3 regions of the Chitinibacter mangrovi genome follow, and region 3 is predicted to be linked to each of the others. Evidence: predicted binding sites of a transcription regulator. Region 3 holds the regulator's gene; each other region holds the start of a gene.

Region 1 (2,266 bases), 590 kb from region 3:
GGCGGCCGTGATGGGGCATGTGGTCGAAAAACGCGGCCCGCGCTTTTCCGGCACGATTTCGGCCATCTGCTGGTCGCTCGGTTTGCTCGGCGCGGGTTTTGCCGTCTCGATCGGTAATTTATGGATGCTGTACTTGTGCTACGGCGTACTCGGTGGGGTGGGGCTGGGGACGGGTTATGTCACGCCGGTTTCAACGCTGATGAAATGGTTTCCTGACCGTCGTGGTCTGGCGACCGGGTTGGCGATCATGGGCTTTGGCTTTGCCTCCTTCTTTGGTGCGCCGCTGATGGCTGAGTTGATCCAGACCGTCGGCATTGCCAATACCTTCTACACGCTGGGTATTTTGTACGCGGTGGTGATGTTATCGTCGGCCCGCTATCTGGAGCCGCCACCTGCAGGCTGGAAACCGGCTGGCTTTGAAGAAAGCCAGGCGTCTGGCAAAGCCAAAGTGGCGATGGATCTGATGCCAATGACGGCTAATGAGGCGGTGAAAACCAAACCGTTCTATGGTTTGTGGATCATGATGTTTATTAATATCACTTGCGGGATTGCGGTGATTTCGGTGGCCTCGCCAATGACACAGGAAGTCACTGGCATGAGTCCGTTGGCTGCCGGTGCCGTGGTCGGGATGATTGGTCTGTTTAATGGTGGCGGCCGTCTGGTCTGGGCGACGATGTCCGATTATCTGGGGCGCCCGAATACCTACATCACCTTCTTTACCATTGAAGTAGTGGCATTTTATTTCCTGCCTTCAATGCGCGACGCGCTGGTGTTTCAGGCGGTGCTCTATCTGATCATGACGTGCTACGGCGGCGGCTTCTCTACACTACCTGCGTATATCGGTGACTTGTTTGGTACCAAGCAAGTGAGTGCGATCCACGGCTATGTGCTGACCGCCTGGGCAATGGCAGGGCTGGTGGGCTCGTCATTCGCGTCCTTCCTGCGTGAAGCATCAGGCAGCTACGCGGCGATGACGGTGGTATTTGCAGTGATCTTCCTGTTTGCTTTTGCCGTATCGGTGGCGATGAAGCTCTTTGTCAATCGCGAACTGGCGAAAAAGCAGGCGCAACTGGGCGATGTGGCCCTGAGCGCAGCAGGGCGCTAGTTCCGGGAGCAGAAGTTTCATAAGTTTGATTTGCCGCAAAAAGAGCCGATTGTTCGGCTCTTTTTGCTGGTTTTAGGTAATTGTGGTGATCTTTTGCGCTGGCTAAGCGCCTAGAATATGATCTCTGCATGTCTTTGCTGGTAAGAAAAAATGGCCGCTTCCAATATTTTAAGCCCCGACCATCTGGTCAATTACATCGACGACGCTGCGCTCAGCAAAGCCGCGCTGCGCCCTCCGCGCTTGCTGGTGATGGCCTTTCTGGGCGGGATTTTTATTTCGCTGGGTGCTTTGCTGGCCGTGGTGGTGGCAGGGGGCGCGACCAAACTGCTGGCAGAAAACCCCGGGCTGGATAAATTGCTGTTTGGCGCCGTTTTTCCAATCGGCTTTATTGCGGTTGTGCTCACCGGGGCGGATCTTTTTACCTCCAATTGCGCAACGCAAATGGTGCCCTGGTATCGCCGTAAAGTGCGCCTGCAGGAAGTGGTGCGGGTGTGGGGCGTGTCTTATCTGGGTAATCTGTTTGGCGCATTGTTTGCTGCCTGGGCGTTTGCCTATATGACTGGCCTGCTCAGCGCCCATCAACCCTGGACGGCCTACATTATCAATCTAGCCGAACACAAAGTTCACCAGCCGTTTCAGGTGGTCTTTATGAAAGGCGTGCTGGCCAATATGCTGGTCTGTGTGGCGGCCTGGCAAGGCTATTCGGCCAAGGATACGCTGGGCCGCATGGTGGGTATCTGGGCGCCGGTCATGACTTTTGTTGCACTGGGCATGGAGCACAGTATTGCCAATCTGTTCTTTATTCCAGCGGCGATTCTGGCCGGAGCTGATCTGGCGGTGGCTGATTTTGTGACGCTGAATCTGATTCCGGCCACGCTGGGCAATATTGTGGGCGGCGCTTTGCTGATCGGCTTGCCCTACGCCTGGCTGTATTCCGAAACCGACGGCAAGATTAACAACCCGACGGATATCGACTTGCCATGACCCCGAATATTCGCCCAGAGGCAGAGCAGTATCATCCGTTCTCGGTCCTGATGCACTGGCTGACGGTGCTGCTGGTGCTGGGAATCGTACTGGCGCTGGGGCTGGCGCAATGGTTTGGCCGTGGCAGCAGCGCCCATGCGTTCTGGCTGCAGGCGCATTCTGTGCTGGGGCAAATGA
Region 2 (2,266 bases), 240 kb from region 3:
TTGCTCGCGCAATTTATCCTGCGCCGGATCGGTGCCAAACAGGCTTTCATAATGCTGCGCCACCTGCTGCATCGCCAAGGCACGCTCAGCCTGTATTGTCACCGTATCTTTGGCCGCATCGTAGGTATTGGTCCGCATCACCGATACCACGCGCACGTCAATCGGTGCCTGCTCTTCGCGGCTTAATTGTTCGTAATCTTTTTTGTACTGCTGCTGCGCCCAGATATTGCGCAGCGCCAGCACTTCACGATGCAACCAGTCGGCTGACCAATCCGGTGCCAGATAGCTGCCATGCCCCCAGACTGAACCGACTTGCTGGCCACCTGCAGACAGCCAGGCTTGCTGACCACGCTGGATTTGCTCGCCGGTGTAAAGCAGTTGCCCATTGCTGGCGATGATGTGTTGCGGAATCGGTGGTTTGTCGAGGTAGATTTCCCTGCCCAGCCAGCCCAAAGCGGCAAAAGACAGGAAAAACACAATCGCAAGCCAGCGCCAGAGGTTGCGCGTTTTTTGCATGATGATTCTCCGTGAAGGTGAAAAAAGCAGCACAGCTGTTAATGTGCATATTACATGCATGTTTTAATAATATGCAAATAAAATACATATTAAAAACCAGATGCAAAGCCCGTCTACCTCTAAAGAAATACAGCAGAAACGCAAACTGAAACGAAATCAATAAAGCCCACACCAATAGTCGACGCTAAGCGGTTTCGCTGCGTTCAGCGTCATGGATGAAACTGAATAAAAACGAGTGGTGATTGCTAGCAGCCAGAGCGGACTTATTGCTCTGCAATCGCAACGCCAGCCGGACGCAGCGTAATGACAAAAATGGCGTTGAGTTCATCCGGCTTGTTGATCAGATCGGCCAGCGTGTAGCGATCAAGTACCGCATACATGGCTTGCAGTGCTTCATGCAAAACATGCTTGAGCCTGCAAACGCTGACGATATTGCAATGATTGTGCTCGCGGTCAAAACACTCGACCATCGGGCTATCGGCCTCGCACAGGCGCACCAGCGCGCCCACGCCGATTTGCGCTGCCGGGCGCGCCAGCCGCATGCCGCCGCCTTTGCCGCGCATGGTGTCAATAAACCCCTGCCGGGACAGATAATTGACTACTTTCATCAGATGATTGTCCGAGATGGCATAGGCCTGGGCAATCTCGCCACGCGTCACCACCCCACCGTCCTTGATCGCCACATAAATCAAGGTGCGCAGGCAATAATCGGTAAAAACATTCAGCCGCATCACATTCTCGCCAATGAAGTCATATTTAGGATACATATTACTGCAATTGCCGTCCTGCGGCGCTGGCAATCGTGCGCCTTAGCTAGCGAGCGAAACGGAACAAGATGGGCGCCCTACCTCCAAAGCCTACCTCCAAAGTAGCTCACTGACGCAGATCAATATCGTGTGCGCCAGCCCGCTTTAGCCTGTACAGACGCAAAATTGCCTGCACACACCCGCAAGAGGCCCCCCATGAGCATTACCAGCACACTGCAGAATCAGCACCGCCACTGTGACCAATATCTGGCACAGGCCGAATCAGCGGCGCGAGCGGCGCAATGGGCGCGCTGCCGCGAGGCCAGCGCAGAATTTATTCAAGCGACCGAGGCGCATTTTGCGCTGGAAGAAGACGCACTGTTTCCTGCGTTTGAGCAAGCCAGCGGCCTCATTGGCGGGCCAACTCAGGTCATGCGGCAGGAGCACGCCCAGGCGCGCGAATTGATGCGCGCACTGCAAGAGGCCGCCGTCCGGCAGGATACCGATGACTACCTTGGCTGCGCCGAGACCTTGCTGTTACTGCTGCAGCAACACAATATGAAAGAGGAAAACATTCTGTACCCGATGTGTGATCGCAGCATTCCCGACTTTGCTGCCCAACTTGGATAGTCCGTCATGCATGCCCTGATTGACTTGCGCCAGCTGGCGCCACCCGAACCGATCGAGCGTATTTTGCACTGGCTCGATACCGCCGAGCCGGGGCAAATCGGCTTATTCCATTTGCCGCATGTGCCCTACCCGCTGTACGAGCATTTGCATATGCGCCCTTGCCACTGGGAATGTGACAAACAGGCCGATGGCTCGGCGATTCTGCAACTCGTTCGCGACCAATAAACCAATAAGCACTCAGGAAACGCTCAATCACACGCCGCCATGTTCCAGCCCGAATTCAGCCTGCCATTGAGCACCCCTTTGCGTTTTTTTCGCGCTGCGCCTTGCTGGCTGCTACTGGCGTCGCTAGTCGCGCTAGGATTGCCGCCCGA
Region 3 (2,266 bases):
CAGGCGCTGCTGCAAAATCTGTGCGTACTGCTCGCTACTGACCACTTCAGTAAAGCGGTCTGCCGTGGGGTAAGAGGTATAACGCGGGCCCTTGCCATCGTAACGAACAATCAGCTCGCGATCGAATTCAACCCCACCGAGACCCTGTATTAATTCCTTGCCCATTGTGTATTCTGCCTTGATTGTTGCGCTGTTTTTTTATTGCTTCGGGCTATCCCGAGATGCTTTGCCGCGGCCTTACGTGACAGACTGTGCCAAGCGACTTTGTCTTCATGCTGGCTTGACCAAGCAGAGCGCCGCTGAAATGATTGCCACAAAATCACGCCGGAGCGGGTGCAAACTCAAGCTAGCTGGCGCAGCTTAAAAGCTAGTACAATGATTGAGCTTGATCCATATCAAGTTCCTTGCACTGACAGTGGGGTATCTACCTCTTCGGAGAGGTACAATACTTACCCTGCCTGTTTTAACTATCATCTTGTGAGAGTCCCATGATTTCCCCGATCCAAGTTCGCGACATGTCACCACGCCATCTGCGCAATTCATGCACCAACTGCAGCTTGCGTGAACTCTGTCTGCCTTTGGGTCTGTCGCCGGAGGAAATGCAGGAGCTGGATGGCATCATCACACAGGCCCGCCCGGTCAAACGCGGCGAGGCGCTGTATCGTGCAGGTGAGCCATTCCGTTCGCTCTACGCTATCCGCTTGGGCTTTTTCAAAGCCAGCGTGATTTCGGAAGATGGCCGCGAGCAAGTGACCGGCTTCCATATGTCGGGCGAATTGATGGGCATGGATGCGATCAGCACGGATGTGCATACTTGCGACGCGATTGCGCTGGAAGACAGTGAAGTCTGCGAGCTACCATTTAATGATATTGAAGAACTGTCACGCGAAATCCCGCTGCTGCAACGCCACTTCCATAAAGTGATGAGCCGCGAAATCGTTCGCGATCATGGCGTGATGCTATTACTGGGCAATATGAAAGCCGAAGAGCGTCTGGCGGCATTTTTGCTTAATCTGTCGCAACGCTTTGCCATTCGAGGCTATTCGTCCAGCAGCTTTCATTTGCGCATGACTCGCGAAGAAATCGGTAGCTATCTGGGCTTGAAGCTGGAAACGGTGAGCCGCACCTTGTCCAAATTCCAGGATCAGGGCTTTATCAAGGTACAAAACCGCCTGATCGAGCTGGAGAACATCGACAGCTTGAAAAAACTACTCAATACCTGCCACGACGAGTAATTTACCCAAAGGGGTATATTGATGCACACTCATCTAGTAGCCCCTTCCCAGCTTATACCCCTAATCTCAGCGCGGCTTGGCTTTCATCCGCCTGTGCACAGCTACAGCCTGCATCCTCTGAGCAGCCAGCTACAGGGCATCGCCAGCGGTGCGCAGGTTTTGCTAGTGCAGGCGCCTGATGATCAATACGTGCATCGCCTGCAAGCCAGCCATCCCAATCTGCTTGATTTGCTGCTCGTCCCTTCCCCGATCGCCCCGAGCCACGGCTTTATCACGCTGGCCAGCGGCAACAATGCACAACTGACCGAGGCGGCCAGCCTGATCGACCATCTGGCACCCATCCACAATGGCTGGCTCCATATTGGGCCGCTGGGCTCATGCGGATACATCAACCAGCTTTGGCATACACTGCTCACTCCGCAAGGCGCGCCGCCATTTCTGGACTGGAGACTGCTATCAGAGGCAAACACGCAAGCCAAGGCACTGGATCACACCCTCACACAGGCCGATCTGATTGCCCAGCTGGCCTCACTAATGGCTCAGCAACAACTACAGATCCAGACCATGGCCAGCATTTCTCGCCGTTTTCTGGCCGACTATCCTGACGAAGCATTTATCCCCCACCACCCGCAAACCAGCAACTTCTTTGGTGCCTTTTCAGCAAGCAATCAGGCTCCGGCTGAGCAGCTGGCGCGCTTGCTGGCTCAGTATTAAACACATCCACAACACCATAAAAAAACGCCACCCGAAGGTGGCGTTTCAGGCTACTGACAAAGTGGGATATCAGCACTGCCAAGTCACGGCAAAGCCGTGCCTGAGAAATCGAGGCTCGAAACTGTAGCCTGTCTGTTTTATTCCCACCCCTTCCGTCCCCTCCTTGAGGGGAACCTCGCGACGCGAGTGGCGTTTATCGTCAAATAAAAACGCCACCCGAAGGTGGCGTTTTTACTAGCACGAAAGGCGCTTTATTTCTTTTTGATGGTATACAGCGGCGTCTGACCGGCAATCACCGAACCTGAAGCCAGATTCAG

Evidence for each region. The regulator FNR, encoded in region 3, switches genes on or off when oxygen is low (the NO sensors DNR and NnrR bind a similar motif). The targets are predictions, from matches to a motif close to TTGATNNNNATCAA.
Region 1: a site for FNR is predicted at 1,131-1,144, ahead of ABHF33_RS12265 (formate/nitrite transporter family protein). Genes of this name have one in related genera too.
Region 2: a site for FNR is predicted at 1,393-1,406, ahead of ABHF33_RS16155 (hemerythrin domain-containing protein). Genes of this name have one in related genera too.

Annotation. Positions count from the first base shown of each region.
Region 1 is NZ_CP157355.1:2,600,572-2,602,837, forward strand. Features, by position in the region: gene ABHF33_RS12260 (L-lactate MFS transporter) at 1-1,105, shown strand, start outside; gene ABHF33_RS12265 (formate/nitrite transporter family protein) at 1,256-2,089, shown strand; gene ABHF33_RS12270 (cytochrome b/b6 domain-containing protein) at 2,086-2,266, shown strand, end outside.
Region 2 is NZ_CP157355.1:3,430,004-3,432,269, reverse strand. Features, by position in the region: gene ABHF33_RS16165 (nitric-oxide reductase large subunit) at 1-516, opposite strand, end outside; gene ABHF33_RS16160 (RrF2 family transcriptional regulator) at 780-1,283, opposite strand; gene ABHF33_RS16155 (hemerythrin domain-containing protein) at 1,479-1,892, shown strand; gene ABHF33_RS16150 (DUF2249 domain-containing protein) at 1,899-2,117, shown strand; gene ABHF33_RS16145 (hypothetical protein) at 2,157-2,266, shown strand, end outside.
Region 3 is NZ_CP157355.1:3,190,059-3,192,324, reverse strand. Features, by position in the region: gene hemN (oxygen-independent coproporphyrinogen III oxidase) at 1-165, opposite strand, end outside; gene fnr (fumarate/nitrate reduction transcriptional regulator Fnr) at 489-1,235, shown strand; gene ABHF33_RS15055 (hypothetical protein) at 1,257-1,949, shown strand; gene ABHF33_RS15050 (PTS sugar transporter subunit IIA) at 2,201-2,266, opposite strand, start outside.